Regions from separate parts of the Rhodococcus sp. NPDC057529 genome, predicted to be linked through region 2. Evidence: riboswitches for the same ligand, from Rfam matches in the RefSeq annotation. Region 2 holds a riboswitch; each other region holds the start of a gene.
What was found. Region 2 has a riboswitch for S-adenosylmethionine ahead of ACFU5V_RS21715 (bifunctional o-acetylhomoserine/o-acetylserine sulfhydrylase). Riboswitches for the same ligand answer to the same signal wherever they lie in the genome.
Positions count from the first base shown of each region.

Region 1: it holds a riboswitch for S-adenosylmethionine, as region 2 does, so the genes downstream of both, ACFU5V_RS00100 (aminotransferase class V-fold PLP-dependent enzyme) here and ACFU5V_RS21715 (bifunctional o-acetylhomoserine/o-acetylserine sulfhydrylase) in region 2, are expected to answer to the same signal.
Region 3: it holds a riboswitch for S-adenosylmethionine, as region 2 does, so the genes downstream of both, ACFU5V_RS29695 (putative leader peptide) here and ACFU5V_RS21715 (bifunctional o-acetylhomoserine/o-acetylserine sulfhydrylase) in region 2, are expected to answer to the same signal.
Region 4: it holds a riboswitch for S-adenosylmethionine, as region 2 does, so the genes downstream of both, ACFU5V_RS29735 (putative leader peptide) here and ACFU5V_RS21715 (bifunctional o-acetylhomoserine/o-acetylserine sulfhydrylase) in region 2, are expected to answer to the same signal.

Region 1 is NZ_JBHVEY010000001.1:18,195-22,399, forward strand. It holds gene ACFU5V_RS00085 (purine-cytosine permease family protein) at 1-941, opposite strand, end outside; gene ACFU5V_RS00090 (hypothetical protein) at 1,115-1,237, shown strand; gene ACFU5V_RS00095 (MlaD family protein) at 1,234-2,481, shown strand; SAM riboswitch class IV at 2,561-2,675, shown strand; gene ACFU5V_RS00100 (aminotransferase class V-fold PLP-dependent enzyme) at 2,727-4,022, shown strand; gene ACFU5V_RS00105 (putative leader peptide) at 4,051-4,119, shown strand; gene ACFU5V_RS00110 (hypothetical protein) at 4,175-4,205, shown strand, end outside.
Region 2 is NZ_JBHVEY010000010.1:265,574-269,778, reverse strand. It holds gene ACFU5V_RS21725 (MFS transporter) at 1-13, opposite strand, end outside; gene ACFU5V_RS21720 (NADP-dependent isocitrate dehydrogenase) at 217-1,440, opposite strand; SAM riboswitch class IV at 1,715-1,836, shown strand; gene ACFU5V_RS21715 (bifunctional o-acetylhomoserine/o-acetylserine sulfhydrylase) at 1,955-3,238, shown strand; gene ACFU5V_RS21710 (homoserine O-acetyltransferase) at 3,241-4,205, shown strand, end outside.
Region 3 is NZ_JBHVEY010000017.1:139,560-143,764, reverse strand. It holds gene ACFU5V_RS29710 (ABC transporter substrate-binding protein) at 1-279, opposite strand, end outside; gene ACFU5V_RS29705 (amino acid ABC transporter ATP-binding protein) at 316-1,098, opposite strand; gene ACFU5V_RS29700 (amino acid ABC transporter permease) at 1,095-2,087, opposite strand; gene ACFU5V_RS29695 (putative leader peptide) at 2,234-2,308, opposite strand; SAM riboswitch class I at 2,316-2,412, opposite strand; gene ACFU5V_RS29690 (sulfite exporter TauE/SafE family protein) at 2,625-3,392, shown strand; gene ACFU5V_RS29685 (HAD-IIA family hydrolase) at 3,469-4,205, shown strand, end outside.
Region 4 is NZ_JBHVEY010000017.1:146,240-150,444, reverse strand. It holds gene ACFU5V_RS29740 (ABC transporter substrate-binding protein) at 1-1,533, opposite strand, end outside; gene ACFU5V_RS29735 (putative leader peptide) at 1,689-1,772, opposite strand; SAM riboswitch class I at 1,777-1,870, opposite strand; gene ACFU5V_RS29730 (NtaA/DmoA family FMN-dependent monooxygenase) at 1,917-3,311, opposite strand; gene ACFU5V_RS29725 (LLM class flavin-dependent oxidoreductase) at 3,327-4,205, opposite strand, start outside.

The sequences.
Region 1 (4,205 bases), on a different contig from region 2:
ACGAGGACGATCGGCAGCACGTACCAGCCGGGAGCCTCCGCCACCAGGTCGGCGACGTAGGAGTCGCTCAGCGTGGTGAACGTCGACGCCGTGAACGATCCGAACGCCGCGGTCAGGAACAGTCCGAAGAAGATGCCGGCCATGGTGGCCGCGACGATCGAACGGTCGCTGAACCGTTCCCGGGAGATCCGCCTGCTGTAGTCGCCGAGCGTCGGGGCGTAGGACAGCGGACCGCCGACGGCGAGGACCACGGCCAGAATCCAGGTCGGCCAGAAGCCGCCGAGCAGGTAGTCGCCGCTGCCCGCGCCGCCGTCGAAGTGGCCACCGAACGCGAAGACCCCCAGCAGGAGCAGTGCGGCGACGACGGGCAGCACGAACTTCTGGAGCGCGACCACCGTGCCGTGCCCGAACAGTGCGACGGCCACGATCTCGGCGGCGATGATGCCGTAGCCGAGGGCGAGCATGCCGTTGTCGACCGGTGTGCCGAACAGGCGGTGGGCGGCGGCGATCAGTGCGTCACCCGAGGTCCAGACCGCGATCGCCGCGTAGGCGAGGGCGAAGAGGAGGGTGAGTCCCGAGCCGATCATCCGCCCGCTCACTCCGAAGTGCGCACCACTCGACACGGTGTTGTTCGTGCCGGTGCGCGGGCCCAGGAGCGACAGGGGAGCGATGAGGAGCGTTCCGAGCCCGATGCCGATCGCGCTGGCCGCCACCGCGCTGCCGAAGCTGAGCCCGAATGTGATGGGGAGCCAGCCGAACACGATCACGGAGAACGCCAGATTGCCGCCGAAGAACACCGCGAGCATGTTGAGCGGTCGCGAATCGCGTTCCGATTCGGGGATGTACTCCACGCCGATCGTCTCGACGTGGCCGAACCGGTCCTCCGGTGGGGAGGGGGCGGTGTCGTCGAGGGGCGTCGTCGGGTCGAGATTCGTGGACACTGCGGACCTCACATTCGGGGCGGAGGTGACAGGTATCACGTCCTGTTGGCTACCGAACATATTCCAAACTGAAAATTCAGTCAATACCGGATGGTGACGTGCGCCACCGTGGGCTGCGCGGAGTTTGCGCTGCTCCGGCAATCGGGCTAGATATATGTGTGACCGCTCGTCTCATGTATTCATCAGTCATCGGAGTGCCTGTGCCTGCCGCCACCACCAGCCGAACCGTGAACCGGCACCCGGTCGCCGCCGCAGGGACGGCGCTCGACCGACGCGACATCGAGGGCGCACCGTGAGGTCGCCGATGGTCCGGTGGCAGCTGATCGGCTTCGTACTCGTCGCCGTCGCGGGGCTCGTCTACGTGGGCGCCCACTACGTGCGCCTCGACAACCTCCTCGGCTTCGGCGAATACACCGTGAATCTCGAACTGGAGACGTCGGGCGGCATCTTCACCAACGCCGAAGTCACCTACCGCGGCGTGCCGGTCGGCCGTGTCGGGAACATGTCTCTCGCCGCGGACGGCGTCGTCGTCGAATTGAGGATCGACAAGAGCGCGCCCGGCATTCCTGCGTCCGCGAAAGCCGTTGTGGCGAACCGGTCGGCGATCGGTGAGCAGTACGTCGACCTGCAGCCCTCTGCTGATCGGGGACCGTTCCTGACGGACGGTTCCCGCATCGCCGCCCGGGACACGTCCACGCCGGTGCCTGTCGAGGAATTGCTTGCCGGCACGCAGGGATTGACCGAATCCGTGCCGATCGACGCGCTCCACACCGTCGTGACCGAACTCGGCGCGGCCTTCGACGGAAAGGGCGAAGACCTTCAGTCGCTGGCGGACTCGCTGTCCGGGCTGTCGGCGTCGGGCGCCGAATCGCTCGACCGCACCGTGGCACTGCTGCGCGACGGCCGGACCGTGCTGGGCACGCAGTCCGAACAGTCCTCGGCGATCAAGGATTTCAGTTCCGACCTGGACTCGCTCGCGGATCGCCTGCGCAGCAGCGACCCCGACGTCCGGCAGCTGATCGACAACGGAAACCCGGCGAGCGGACAACTGGGGCAACTGGTCTCGGAGGCGGGACCCGGAATCACGGCCGGCCTCGCCAACCTGTCGGCCACGGCGAAGGTGATCTCCGTGCAGGCGACGGCCCTGCGCACCCTCTTCGTGTACCTGCCGGGCGTGGCGGCGGCGTCGTCGACCATCGCTCCCGACGACGGAACCGTGCACCTGGGCCTGGTGGCCGAGACGAACAACCCGCCGTCGTGCACCGTCGGGTACGAGGGCACCCAGGCGATCCTCCGGGAGATGAAGAGCCAGGATCCGAACTTCGACGACACGCAGCAGGACTTCCCGCAGAACACCGCCGCCACCTGTGCGGCCCCGCAGGGCAGTCTCACCGGCGTCCGCAGCGCGAATCGGATCGTGTTCGGCGACCCCGCCACCGTTCAGCCGTGGGACTCCACACCCAAGAAGGACCCGAACAAGCTGGACCTCAACCCGATTGCGAATCAGCTCGCCCCGCTGCTCGGAGTCACCCCCGGCTGACGCGAGCGCCGAGCCCGGATCCCGGACCCTTCCGGTGTCGAGTTGACAACTGCGCGCCGATCCTGCAATCTTCGAAACAGGTCACGAGTACCAGCGTCAAGCCCCGGCTAGCTGGTCGGCAACCCTCCACCGCGGCGGGGTGCTCCGGGTGACGACCAGGCTGAGGTTCATACCGAACCCGGCAAGCGCGGACTCCGAGAGGGCGCCGACCCTGCGACGAGTCCCTGACTACGAGGGATGTCGTGATGACTGCTGTATTGACCGCTGACGTGTGTGTTGCCCCCCTGGCTCAGGTTTCGGGTTCCGACCTGCGGGTTCCGCTCGTTCAGGGCGGCGACTGCACGTATGTGAACTTCGACTACGCGGCCAGTGCGCCGGCGTTGGCACAGGTGACGGACCGTATAGGCGCACTGCTTCCGACGTACTCCAGCGTGCACCGCGGCGCCGGTTACGCCTCGCGGGTGTCGACCGAGTGCTACGAGAAGGCCCGCGACTCGGTGGCCCGGTTCGTCGGAGCGTGTGACGACCAGGTGGTGGTGTTCACCCGCAACACCACCGACTCGCTGAACCTGCTCGCCGGTTGCGTTCCCGGCAGCACCGTCGTCCTCGACATCGAACACCACGCGAACCTGCTGCCGTGGAAGGATTCTCGCGTCGTGCGGGCCGCGGACACGCTGGCCGAGACCGTCCGGCTGCTCGTCGCCGAACTGTGCTCCAAGCCCACCGCCCTGCTCGCGGTGACGGGTGCCTCCAACGTCACCGGCGAGGTGCTGCCGATCGCCGCCCTCGCCGAGGTGGCGCATCGTTGCGGCGCACGGATTCTCGTCGACGCCGCTCAGCTGGCACCGCACCGCCGCATCGACGTCGAGGAGTGGGGTGTCGACTACCTCGCCTTCTCCGGGCACAAGCTGTACGCCCCGTTCGGCGCCGGCGTGCTCGTGGGCCGCCGGGACTGGCTCGACGCCGCCGAGCCCTACCTCGCGGGCGGCGGCGCGGTCCGGAACGTGACCGTCGAATCCACTCAGTGGGCGCCTTCCCCCGCCCGGCACGAGGCGGGAACCCCCAACGTGCTCGGCGCCGCGGCCCTCGCCGCCGCGTGCGATGCGCTGTCCGAACTGGACTTCGGCACGGTGGCCGAACACGAGGCGGCGCTCACCGGCCGGCTGCTCGACGGCCTCGGCTCCGTCGACGGCCTGGAGTTCCTGCGGCTGTGGTCGGACGCCCCCGACACCGTGGGGATCGTGACGTTCACGATCGACGGTTTCGAGCCGGGGGAGATCGCCGCCTACCTGTCCGCCGAACACGGAATCGGGGTTCGCGACGGACGCTTCTGCGCACACCCGCTGCTCGGCCGCCTCGGCAGGCCCGACGGCGCCGTGCGGGTCAGCCTGGGTCTCGGAAGCTGCTCGGAGGACGTGGATCGGCTGGTCGACGCCGTGCGCACCCTGGTGGCGGGACGCCGGAACTGGGCCTACGCCAAGGAGAGCGGCCAGTGGAATCCGGTGCCCGAGACCCGCTTTTCGCGAGACGCGCTAGTATGACGGCATGGCATCGCAGGCTGGGAGCACAATGATTGCTCACTGGTGCCGTCGGCATGTCGATCTGTGCCGAACCGCCTCGGGTATGTGTTCGAGCTGACCGGTCTTCCCGCTCCGTTTCACTCACACGCACACGTCATTCCCGAGGAACCCCTATGTCTCGAGACAATGCCTTCGTTTCCCGTC
Region 2 (4,205 bases):
TGGAAGTGCTCACAGCAGAACTTTCGACTAGGCAGAAATACGACTACGCGGCGCACGGCGCCTCGTTGCGCAACGACCCACACCGGAATTCTCTTCCCCGGATTCCGCGTTTCGCGGCGCGAGCGGCCGTGAGATGACTCACCCGGTCCCGGACACGCGAAACGGGACACCCCGCCGAGGGGGGCATCCCGTTTCGTACTGCTGCGGCTTCGGCGCCTACTGCTCGGCGATGGCCTTCTGGAGGTTGATGTCCAGCTCACCGAGGAACTCCTCGGTGGTCAGGTAGCCCTGGTCGCCGCCGACCAGCATCGCGAGGTCCTTGGTCATCTGGCCGCCCTCGACGGTCTTGATGACCACGTCTTCGAGCTTCTGAGCGAAGCCGATGACGTCGGGGGTGTTGTCCAGCTTGCCGCGGTGCTCGAGTCCACGGGTCCACGCGAAGATCGACGCGATGGGGTTGGTGGACGTCGGCTTGCCCTGCTGATGCTGGCGGAAGTGACGCGTCACGGTGCCGTGCGCGGCCTCGGCCTCACACGTCTTTCCGTCCGGGGTCAGCAGCACGGAGGTCATGAGTCCGAGCGATCCGAAGCCCTGCGCGACGGTGTCGGACTGGACGTCGCCGTCGTAGTTCTTGCAGGCCCAGACGTAGCCGCCCTCCCACTTGAGCGCCGACGCGACCATGTCGTCGATGAGGCGGTGCTCGTAGGTGAGTCCTGCCGCGTCGAACTCCGGCTTGAACTCGGTCTCGTACACGTGCTGGAAGATGTCCTTGAACGCGCCGTCGTACGCCTTGAGGATGGTGTTCTTGGTCGACAGGTACACCGGGTAGTTCTGCTGCAGGCCGTAGTTGAGCGAGGCGCGCGCGAAGTCCTCGATGGACTTGGTGAAGTTGTACTGCCCCTGGACGACGCCGCCGCCGTCGGGGAAGTTCACCAGCTCGTGCTCGATCGGCTCGCTGCCGTCCTCGGGCGTGTAGGTGATCATCACCTTGCCGGGGCCGGGAACCTTGAAGTCGGTGGCGCGGTACTGGTCGCCGAAGGCGTGACGGCCGATGATGATCGGCTTCGTCCAGCCCGGGACCAGTCGCGGGACGTTGGAGATGATGATCGGCGCGCGGAAGATCGTGCCACCGAGAATGTTGCGGATGGTGCCGTTGGGCGACCGCCACATCTTCTTCAGGCCGAACTCCTCGACGCGTGCCTCGTCCGGGGTGATCGTCGCGCACTTGACGCCGACGCCGTGCTTCTTGATGGCGTTGGCCGCGTCGACGGTGACCTGGTCGTCGGTCTCGTCCCGGTACTCGATGCCGAGGTCGTAATACTCCAGGTTCACATCCAGGTAGGGATGGATCAGTTTGTCTTTGATGAACTGCCAGATGATGCGTGTCATCTCGTCGCCGTCGAGTTCGACGACGGTGCCCTCAACCTTGATCTTGGACATGGGTGCTTCGCGTCCTCCTAGGAAGTTTCCCTGGTTACACGGTTGCGGGCGCACTTCGTGAGTGGGTCCGCGAACGGTTCGCTTGTCAAACGTAGACGGTCACGGCGGCCGCCGGGGAGACCGTACTTAAACAAGACAAGCGTACTGCTATACGCGGGTCGCGCAATATGCAGGTGTGAAATCCCACACCTACCGGCGGGTAACTTTTCCCTGCTCGCGGCCCGGTTCGGTGCCGTTTCCGGTCGCTTTACCGCAGCCGCTAAGATTCAACAGAGGTCATGAGTGCCAGCAACGAGCCCCGGCTAGCTGGCCGGCAACCCTCCACCGCGGTGGGGTGCCCCGGGTGATGACCTGGTTCCCTGATTCATACACACAGTCGGGTGACAAGCGCGGGTCCGACATCGGAGGTTCATGATGTGTTGTTGTTGTCGTAGATAGACCCCAGACAAGCCCTGTGCGCGAAGCGAATGAACTCCTCGTCCGCGCCTCGTCAGACCACTGGAGTAGACAGCACATGACCGAGAACTGGTCGTTCGAGACCAAGCAGATCCACGCCGGGCAGACGTCCGACGCGACCACCAAGGCGCGGGCGCTGCCGATCTACCAGACCACCTCGTACACGTTCGACAGCACCGACCATGCTGCCGCGCTGTTCGGTCTGGCCGAGCCCGGCAACATCTACACCCGCATCATGAACCCCACCCAGGACGCGGTCGAACAGCGCATCGCCGCCCTCGAAGGCGGCGTCGCCGCCCTGCTGCTGTCGTCCGGGCAGGCCGCCGAGACGTTCGCGATCCTGAACCTCGCCGAGGCAGGCGACCACATCGTCTCCAGCCCGCGCCTCTACGGCGGCACGTACAACCTCTTCCACTACACGCTGCCCAAGCTCGGCATCGAGGTCTCGTTCGTCGAAGACCCCGACGACCTCGAGCAGTGGAAGAACGCCGTCCGGGAGAACACGCGGGCGTTCTACGGCGAGACCATCTCCAATCCCCGCAACGACGTGCTCGACCTGCCCGGAATCTCCGGCGTCGCACACCAGCACGGAATCCCGCTGATCGTCGACAACACCGTGGCCACCCCCTACCTGATCCGCCCGCTCGAGCACGGCGCGGACATCGTGGTGCACTCGGCCACCAAGTACCTCGGCGGCCACGGCACGGCCATCGCGGGCGTCATCGTCGACGGCGGCACGTTCGACTGGACCCAGGGCAGGCACAGCAGCTTCACCACCCCGGACCCGAGCTACCACGGCGTCGTCTACTCCGAACTCGGGCCGCCCGCCTACGCCCTCAAGGCGCGCGTGCAGTTGCTGCGCGACCTCGGTTCCGCGATCTCCCCGTTCAACGCGTTCCTCATCGCGCAGGGCCTCGAGACGCTGAGCCTGCGGATGGAGCGGCACGTGTCCAACGCGACCGCCGTGGCGCAGTACCTGGAGGCGCGGCCGGAGATCGTGTCCGTCGGATACGCCGGACTCCCGTCGTCACCGTGGTACGACCGAGCCAAGCAGATCGCGCCGAGGGGTGCGGGTGCCATCGTGACGTTCGAACTCGCCGGCGGCATCGACGCGGGCAAGAAGTTCGTCAACGCCCTCACCCTGCACAGCCACGTCGCGAACATCGGCGACGTCCGCTCGCTGGTGATCCACCCGGCGTCCACCACACACTCCCAGCTGACCCCGGAGGAGCAGGCCGCCAGCGGCGTCACCCCCGGACTGGTCCGGCTGGCAGTCGGCATCGAAGGGATCGACGACATCATCGCCGATATCGAATCCGGAATTACGGCGGCGGCATCTTGACCGTGAGCGCAGTGCAGAACCTCCCCGTGGCCGACGGACGTCTCGGCACCGTCGACATCGGATCGCTCGAGCTCGAGAACGGCGCGGTGATCCCGTCCGTGACTCTCGCCGTGCAGCGGTGGGGCGAGCTGTCCCCGAACCGCGACAACGTGGTCCTCGTCGAGCACGCCCTCACCGGCGACTCCCACGTCACCGGCCCCGTCACCGACGAGCACCCCTCCCCCGGCTGGTGGACCGGAATGGTCGGCCCGGGTGCGCCGATCGACACCGACGAGTGGTGCGTCGTCGCGACCAACGTCCTCGGTGGCTGCCGGGGCACCACCGGCCCCGGTTCGATCGCGGAGGACGGCCGCCCGTGGGGCAGCCGCTTCCCGGAAATCTCCATCCGCGACCAGATCGCGGCCGAGAAGAAGTTCACCGACCTGCTGGGCATCGAGAAGCTGGCGTCCGTGGTCGGTGGTTCGATGGGCGGCATGCGCGCGCTCGAGTGGGCCGTCACGTACCCGGACCAGGTGGCGTCGGCGCTCGTTCTCGCGGTCGGCGCCCGCGCCACCGCGGACCAGATCGGCACGCAGACCACCCAGATCGAGGCCATCACCAGCGACCCCGACTGGCTGGGCGGCGACTACCACGACACCGGCCGGATCCCCCGGACCGGACTGCGCATCGCCCGCAGGATCGCGCACCTCACGTACCGCACCGAGAGCGAACTCGACTCCCGGTTCGCGAACTCGCCGCAGGACGGCGAGGACCCGTGGCGCGGCGGGCGGTACTCTGTCGAAAGTTACCTCCAGCATCAGGCCGACAAGCTGGTCGGCAGGTTCGACCCGGGCACGTACGTGCTGCTGTCCGAGGCGATGAACCGGCACGACGTGGGCCGCGGACGCGGGGGCATCGCGGCGGCGCTCGGGACGATCACCGCACCCGTCATCGTGGGCGGCGTCGATTCCGACCGGCTGTACCCGAT
Region 3 (4,205 bases), on a different contig from region 2:
GTCGTCGTCGGCGTAGAAGCGCAGCGGCGGGGCCGATCCGGCGCTGCCCGTCACGACGAGCGTCCCGCGGTCGCGGATCTGCTGGGGGACCTTCGCGGCGATCGACTCGACCTCGTCGGTGGTGATGCGATTCTGATCGGCGGTGAGGTTGTAGCCGGCGGCCGAGGTGGGCCCCGATCCCTCGTCCTCGACGTCGCCGCCCCCGCACGCGGCGGCGAGCAGCGCGACGGTGGTGAGGGCCGAGGCCAGAATCTTCTTACGGAACCGTGCGGTGGACATGTGTGCCTTTCGGGGATCCACACCGGGGTGTGGAGGTCAGAGAACTCGGGAGAGGAAAGCTTTGGTGCGGTCGTGCTGTGGGTCGTCGATGACCTGCGCGGGCGGGCCCTGCTCCACGACGACGCCGGCGTCCATGAACACCGCCGTGTCGGCGACCTCCCGCGCGAAACCCACCTCGTGGGTGACGATGACGAGGGTGGCGCCGTCGCGTGCCAGTTGTTTGATGACGGCGAGGACCTCACCGACCAGTTCGGGGTCGAGGGCGGACGTGGGCTCGTCGAACAGGATCACCGCCGGGCGCAGTGCGAGGGCGCGGGCGATCGCGACCCGCTGCTGCTGGCCACCGGACAGTTGCCGCGGGTACTCGTGAGCCTTGTCGCCGACGCCGACCCGATCCAGGAGGGCGATCGCCTCGGCCTCGACCTCGGCACGGTCGCGGCCCTGCGCCGACACCGGTGCCTCGACCACGTTCTCCAGCACCGTGAGGTGCGGGAACAGGTTGAAGTTCTGGAACACGAATCCGATTCGGGACCGCTGCTTCAGGATGTCGCGTTCCCGCAGTTCGTGGAGTTTGTTGCCCTTGCGCCGGTAGCCGATGAGGTCGCCGTCGATCCGGATGGTGCCCCGGTCGACCTTCTCCAGGTGGTTGAGCGTGCGGAGCAGCGTGGACTTGCCGGAACCCGACGGGCCCAGGATCACCGTCACCTCGCCCTTGCGGACCAGCAGGTCCACCCCCTGGAGGACTTCGAGTGCGCCGAAGGACTTGTGAACTCCGCGGACCTCGACCGCGAACTCCGCCTGCTGGGTGTCGGTCGTCATTTCGTGGCCCCTCTCGGTACGGAGACGCCGGCGTCGCGGATCTCGGCGAATTTCCGGGTGACCTTCTGCCACGGAGTCGGGGGCAGCGCCCGGGCCGATCCGCGGGCGTAGTGCCGCTCGACGTAGTACTGGCCGATCGACAACAGCGTGGTCAGGATGATGTACCAGATCGTCGCGACCATCAGCAGGGGTACGACGCGACCGTTGCGGCCGAAGATCACCTGAACCTGGTAGAACAGTTCGGCGATCGCCATCGTCGACACGATCGACGTTCCCTTGAACAGGCTGATGACCTCGTTCGCGGCGTTCGGCAGGATGCCGCGCATCGCCTGCGGCAGAACGATCTTGAAGAACTGGCGACGACGCGGAATGCCCAGCGACTGGGCCGCCTCGATCTGCCCGTGGTCCACCGAGATGATGCCGGAGCGGATGATCTCGGCGGAGTACGCGGCCTGGTGCAGTGCCAAACCGATGACGGCGGCGGTGAAGCCGCTGATGACGCCGTTGACCTCGAACGTCAAGAAGCCCGGTCCGAACGGAATGCCCAGCGACAGAGTCTGATACAGGTACGTGATGTTGAACCAGAACAGGAGTTGCACGATCAGCGGGATCGACCGGAACGCCCAGATGTACACCCAGGCGATCACCTGCAGCACCGGGTTGTGCGACAGGCGGCCGACCGCCAGCACCACGCCGAGCGCGAATCCGAGGACCGTCCCCCAGAGGGTCAGCTTCACCGTCATCCACAGGGCCTGCAGCACGGAGCCGGCGGTGAAGTACTTGGCGAACGTCGCCCAGTCCCACCCCGGGTTGGTGGCGAGGCCGTGGACGAACTGGGCGAGCAGCACCAGCACGGCGGCGCTGACCACCCACCGCCACGGGTGCCACCGTCGTGCGACCTCCAGCGCGGCGTCCGCGGGCCGGTCACCATTGCCGGACGGTTCGGAATCGAGGGGCGCAGCCGAACGCGCCCGGACGGGGGCGCTCACGTTCGCTCACCACTGGGTACAGACATCACTGAGGCGGCCTTTCACCTGGAGACGGGACGGGGAGGAGGGCGCGTCTTCCGCGGGATGCGGGCGCGCGTCAGGCGCTCACCTGGCGTTTCACCCGGTGAGCGTGCGGTGAGACCTCGTCAACAGTGGCAGGAGGTGGTACGGCACAGGTCGATGTGCCGTCTGCGCCACGCAGGGCGCGCGGGGTAGTTCATGTGCTGCCTTCCATCGATCCCGGCGGTAGCACCCGCACCCGAAAAATTCGGAAGGGTTGCTGCGACGTCAACGAGCCAGGTCTCTCGGTCGCTCTGGATGGTTGAAGCGAACACTAGCTGCATTCCCGGACGTCGTCAACACGGGGTATTTCCCTGCAACACAAGGGAAATAGCGTCGCGCGGACGCAAGAATCACCGTGCGCAGAAGTGCTGACAACCGGTCGGGGATGCGGTTGGATGGGACGCGCGGTCGCGTATCGCCGCCGCCGCGTGACCCGGCTGCCGGGCCGTCGGAGGCCCTTGTAACGTCGCCTCGGTGACACCACTCGAAGTCATCGCGATCCTCGTCGCCGGCGTCGGCGCGGGCGCGATCAACGCCATCGTCGGCAGCGGCACGCTCATCACCTTCCCCACCCTGGTGGCTTTCGGGTTCCCTCCCGTGACCGCCACGATGTCGAACGCGATCGGCCTCGTCGCCGGTGGCGTGTCCGGCACGTGGGGATACCGGCGGGAGCTCGCCGGGCAGGGACCGCGGCTGCGGTGGCAGATCCCGGCCTCCCTGTGCGGTGCGATTCTCGGCTCGTGGCTCCTGCTGCACCTGCCCGAAACGGTGTTCGAACTCATCGTCCCGGTGCTGCTGATCCTCGCCCTGATTTTGGTGGTGCTGCAGCCGAAGATCCAGGCCTGGGCGAAGCAACGCGGCAGCCACGAGGCGGGCCTGAGCACTACGCGACTCACCCTGCTGACCGTCGGCACGTTCGCCGTCGGGGTGTACGGCGGATACTTCACCGCTGCGCAGGGCATTCTGCTGATGGGCGTGATGGGCGCGATCCTGCCGGAGAGCCTGCAACGGATGAACGGCGCGAAGAATCTGCTGTCGCTCATCGTCAACGTCGTCGCCGCGACCGCGTACACGCTCGTGGCCTTCGACCGGATCAGCTGGGCGGCCGCCGGCCTCATCGCGGTGGGCTCGCTGCTCGGCGGCGTCCTCGGCGCCCGCTACGGCCGCCGCCTGTCCCCCACCGCGCTGCGGGGAACCATCGTCGTCGTCGGTCTCATCGGCCTGTTCCGGCTGCTCGCATAGTCACGCATGCACCCTCCCGCTCCTCCATACTGAGTCGGTGAGCAACGAAGTAGAGCACCCGGGCTGGACCTATCTCATGGACATGGACGGCGTACTCGTCCACGAAGAGCATCTGGTCCCCGGCGCCGACCTGTTCCTGGCCGAACTCCGGGAGTCCGGCACCCCGTTCATCGTCCTGACCAACAATTCCATCAGGACTCCGCGCGATCTCCGCGCCCGGCTGCTCCGCACCGGCCTGGACATTCCCGAGGAATCGATCTGGACGTCCGCCCTGGCCACCGCGACGTTCCTGGCGAACCAGCGCCCCGGCGGCAGCGCCTACGTCGTCGGCGAATCCGGGCTCACCACCGCGCTGCACGACATCGGATACGTCCTCACCGAGAACGATCCCGACTACGTGGTCCTCGGTGAGACCCGCACCTATTCCTTCGAGGCCATCACCACCGCAATTCGCCTGGTGGAGAGGGGTGCTCGCTTCATCGCCACCAACCCCGACCCCACCGGACCGTCGCGCGAGGGCTCCCTTCCGGCCACAGGATCCGTTGCGGCATTGATCAGCCGGGCCACCGGCCGCGACCCGTACTACGTTGGCAAGCCGAACGCCCTGATGATGCGCTCGGCGCTGCGGGCCATCGGCGCGCACTCCGCGAACACGTTGATGATCGGTGACCGCATGGACACCGACATCGTCTGCGGGCTCGAAGCCGGGCTGCAGACCATCCTCGTCCTCACCGGAATCTCGACGCGGGATTCGGTGGAGCTGTTCCCCTACCGCCCCACCGCGGTTCTCAAATCGGTCGCCGACCTGGTCGG
Region 4 (4,205 bases), on a different contig from region 2:
CTCCACCGTGGGGATCCACAGGCCGTTGTCGAGGACCTGCTGCTGGGCGTCGGCGACGAGCGCGCTCCGCGCGGCGGGATCGGTGGTGGCGAGCTGCTTCGTCAGCACGTCGTCGAGCGCGGGAATCGGGCCGCGGCTGTTCAGATTGCGGCCTTCGAGCCCGAACTGTGTGCGCAGGATGTCGCCGTCGGCGCGGGTGCTGTTGTAGTAGGTGGCGTCGAAGTCCTTGGAATTCTGGCGAGCGGTGGCTTCCGGGGTCGACACGAGGTCGAGCTGCAGGTCCACTCCCACCGCTCTGAGCTGCTGCTGCACCAGTTCGAGGATGGCCTGGTTGCCGGCGAATACAGAGCTGAACAGCACGGGGAAGGCGAGCTTCTGACCACCCTTCTCGCGGATGCCGTCGGCGCCGGGCACCCAGCCCGCCTGATCCAGGATCGACTTCGCCTTCTCCGGGTCGTACGTCACGTCGGGCAGTGCCACGTAGCCCGGGGTGCGGCTGGCCAGGGTGCTGGTGGCCGGCTTGAAGTTGGGGCCGAGCACGGTGTCGACCAGTTCCTGCCGGTTGATCGCCGGCACCAGCGCGCTGCGCACGACGGGGTCGACGAGCGGTCCGCGGGTCACGTTGGGCTGGAAGCCGAACGGGGTTCCGGGATTCGAGGTGGTGAGCACCTGCCCGCCCGCACCTTCGATCTGCGGGGCGTCCTGCGGCAGCGCGTCGCTGATCGCGTCCAGCTGTCCCGAGGACAGGCTGCCCGTGCGGACACCGGATTCGGGGACGACGGTGAACTCGATGGTGTCGAGGTAGGCCTCGCCGTCGTGGGCGAACACGTCGGAACCCCAGTTGTATCCGGCGCGCTTGGCGAGGGTGACCGACTTGTCCTGCTGGTAGTCGGCGTACGTGAACGGCCCGGTGCCCGAGATGTTGCCGGTGCACCGCTCCTCGGCGGACTTCGCGACGGAACTGTCGGACAGGATGCCGAGCTGCGGGGTGGACGACGCCTGGAGGAACTGCGCGTTGGGTGCGGCGAAGTCGACCTGCGCGGTCTGCGGGTCGATCACGGTGGTGCCCGTGTACCCGGTGAGGTAGCTGGCACCCAGTGCGGCCTTGGCACCGGTGAGCGTGTTCACGATGGCGTCGAGGTTCTTCTTCACCGACTCCGCGGTGAAAGGTGTTCCGTCACTGAACGTCACCCCCTCCTTCAGGTGGAACGTGAAGGAGGACGCGTCGGCGTCGGTGTCCCAGCTCTCGGCCAGCCACGGCTTCAGTTCGCCCGTCTCCGGGTCCTGGTCGGTGAGCGAGTCCACCACCTGCCGGGCCACGTAGATCGTCTGGTTGGTGCCCGACTGCGCGGGGTCGGCGCACGTGGGTGCCTGGGACAGGCCGTAGCGGAGGGTGCCGCCGGGCTGCGGCGGGCCCGCGTCCGCGGAGGAACTGCTGGAGCCGCCACCGCAGGCGGTGAGCGCCGTGGCCAGCACGGCGGCGGCGCCGATACCTGCCGCGATGCGGCCGCGGTGGGACGAGGACAAAGGCACTGATGGCACCGAGAACTCCGTGATCTCGAAGAAGTGCCGTGCGCGCCGACCGTCGAGTGGGCAGCGCTCACGCGCACAGAAAGGTGAGGGACACCGGATCCGACGCGGATGCGGTGTGTAGAGCAGGAACCCCGGGCAGGTGCCGGGGTGTCAGATCAGCTGTGACAGATGGAGGTGGACAACCGGCAGAGATCGACGTGCAGACGCCCCCAGGCGCTCACGAAGCCTTCGGTCAACATGGTTCCTCCATCGATCCCGGCGGTAGCACCCGCACCCGCGGGGCGGGGGGTTGCTGCGACGTCAACGAGCCAGGTCTCTCGGTCGCTCTGGATGGTCGTTACCAAGTGTAAGAGATCGCCGGTCGCCGCGCCACACGGCCCCCGCTACCCGACTGCCTGCCGGGGCGGGAGTTCCCGTCGCGACAGCGGCGGGCGGAGACCGAGATGCTCACGCAGCGTCGCGCCTTCGTATTGCGTTCGGTACGAGCCGCGCTCCTGCAGTTCGGGCACGAGCAGGTCGACGATCTCGTCGAGTCCGGTGGGCACCAGATACGGCGAAACATTGAATCCGTCGGTCGCGCCACTGCGCACCCACCGGGTGAGTTCGTCGGCGACCTGCCCGGGGGTACCCGCGAAACCGGACCGCTGAGTCGTCGCGATCGCGACCTGCCGCAGCGACAGGTTCTGCGCCTCCGCCAGGGCCCGCCACTCGCGGGCGATGGCGAGCGGGTCCTTGCCGTCGCGGGCGGCCCCGCGGGTGACGGAGATCGGTGCGGGCACCGGATCGAAGTCGGGCAGTGGACCGTCCGGGTCGCGATCGGAAAGATCGCGGCCCCACACCTGCCCGACCAGCGACAGCGCCGTCTGCCCGGTGTACTGGCCTTCGCGGACCCAGCGGACCTTGTCCTCCACCTCGGACGCGTTCTCCGCGAGCACGATCTGGGTGCCCGGCAAAATCTTGACGTCGTCCTCGGGGCGCCCCGCTCGGCGCAGTCTCGCCCGGATGTCGTCGGCGAAAGCGAGCGCCTCGTCGAAATGGGTTCCGTGCCGGGAGAAGATGACGTCGGCGTGCGTGGCCGCGAAGTCCCTGCCTGCCGGTGAGTCGCCGGCCTGGAAGATGACGGGATGGCCCTGGGCGCTGCGCGGCAGGGTGGGGGTGATCGTGACATCGAACTGCGACGTGCGCCGCGACACGTCCTCCACACTGCCCGCGGTGGCCCAGGACGGCGCCTCGGTGCTCGTCGCGACGGCGCCGTCGGCCCACGCGTCCCAGATCGCCCGGGCGACGCCCAGGAACTGCCCGGCCCGTTCGTACCGGTCGGCGTGATCGAGGAAGCCGCCGCGCCGGAAGTTCTCCCCGGTCCACGCGTTGTCCGTGGTGACGGCGTTCCAGCCGGCGCGTCCGCCGGACAGCAGGTCCAGCCCGGACAGTCGCCGGGCGAGGTCGGCCGGTTCGTTGTAGGTGGTGTTCTGGGTGGCCACCAGCCCGATGCGCCGGGTGATGCCGGCCAGCGCCGACAGCTGGGTGATCGCGTCCGGCCTGCCCACGATGTCGAGATCGAGGATCTTGCCTTCCTGTTCCCGCAGGCGCAGACCCTCACCCAGGAAGAAGGCGTCGAACAGGCCCCGCTCGGCGGTCTGTGCCACCCGACGGAACGTTTCGAAGTCGATCTGCGATCCGCTCGTCGGATCCGACCAGATCGTCGTGTGGTTGACGCCTTGGAAGAAGACCCCGAAATGCACCTGGGCATCGGGCCGGGCGTACGAGTTGTCGGTCATGATCTCCACAACCTTTCAGCGAGAGGATTCTGCGAGGCGGTCGGCCCGGAATCGGTTGGCGGGGCGGTCGAGTCCGAGCGTGCTGCGCAGGGTCGAACCGGGTACGGGACGGTGGGCGACACCGGCGCGCAGGAGTGCCGGGATCACGTACCGCGCCAGCACCGGGAGGTCCTCGTCGACCACGGCGGGATGCAGACGCACACCGTCGACGTGCGGATCCAGTGCGCGCAGCAGTTCCACCAGTCCGGTGGCCTCGCCGGCGAACGACAGCCGCTCGCTCGACGGGGCGGGAGTGGCTGCGCCGAGCGCCACGTCGAGTTCGGCGAACACCAGCGCCGCCCCGCGGTCCTTCGCCCGCGCGGCGGCGTCGGCGATGTCACCGGGCGTCGTCCCGGACACCAGCACCACGTCGACCTGGGACGGATCGGTCTGCCCGTCGAGCCCGAACACCACCAGTTGCCCCTGCGGCGGCCGCGGCACGATCGCCGGACCCTTCACCGAGTACGTCTCGCCCCGGAAGTCGAGGTAGTGCAGTCGGTCGCGGTCGACGAAACGGCCGGTGGCGTAGTCGCGGATCACCGCGTCGTCCTCCCAGGAATCCCACAGGTCCCGGATCACGGCGATCGCGTCCCGCTCCTCCCGCGCGAGGTCGGCGGGTGCGGTGATCTCGGTCCGGCCCAGTGCGCCCGCGACCCGCGGGTCGGTGTCGCGTGCGGCGATCCAGCCGCCGCGTCCCCGCGACGCATAGTCGAGTGTCGCGAGTTGGGAGGACGTGTGAAACGGTTCGGCGTAGGTGCTGCCGACCACCGGGACGAGCCCGATCGTGCTGGTGGTCGCGGCCACGAACGCGGCGCGATTCACGGCGTCGATCCGGCCGACGGGTCCCCCGTCGGC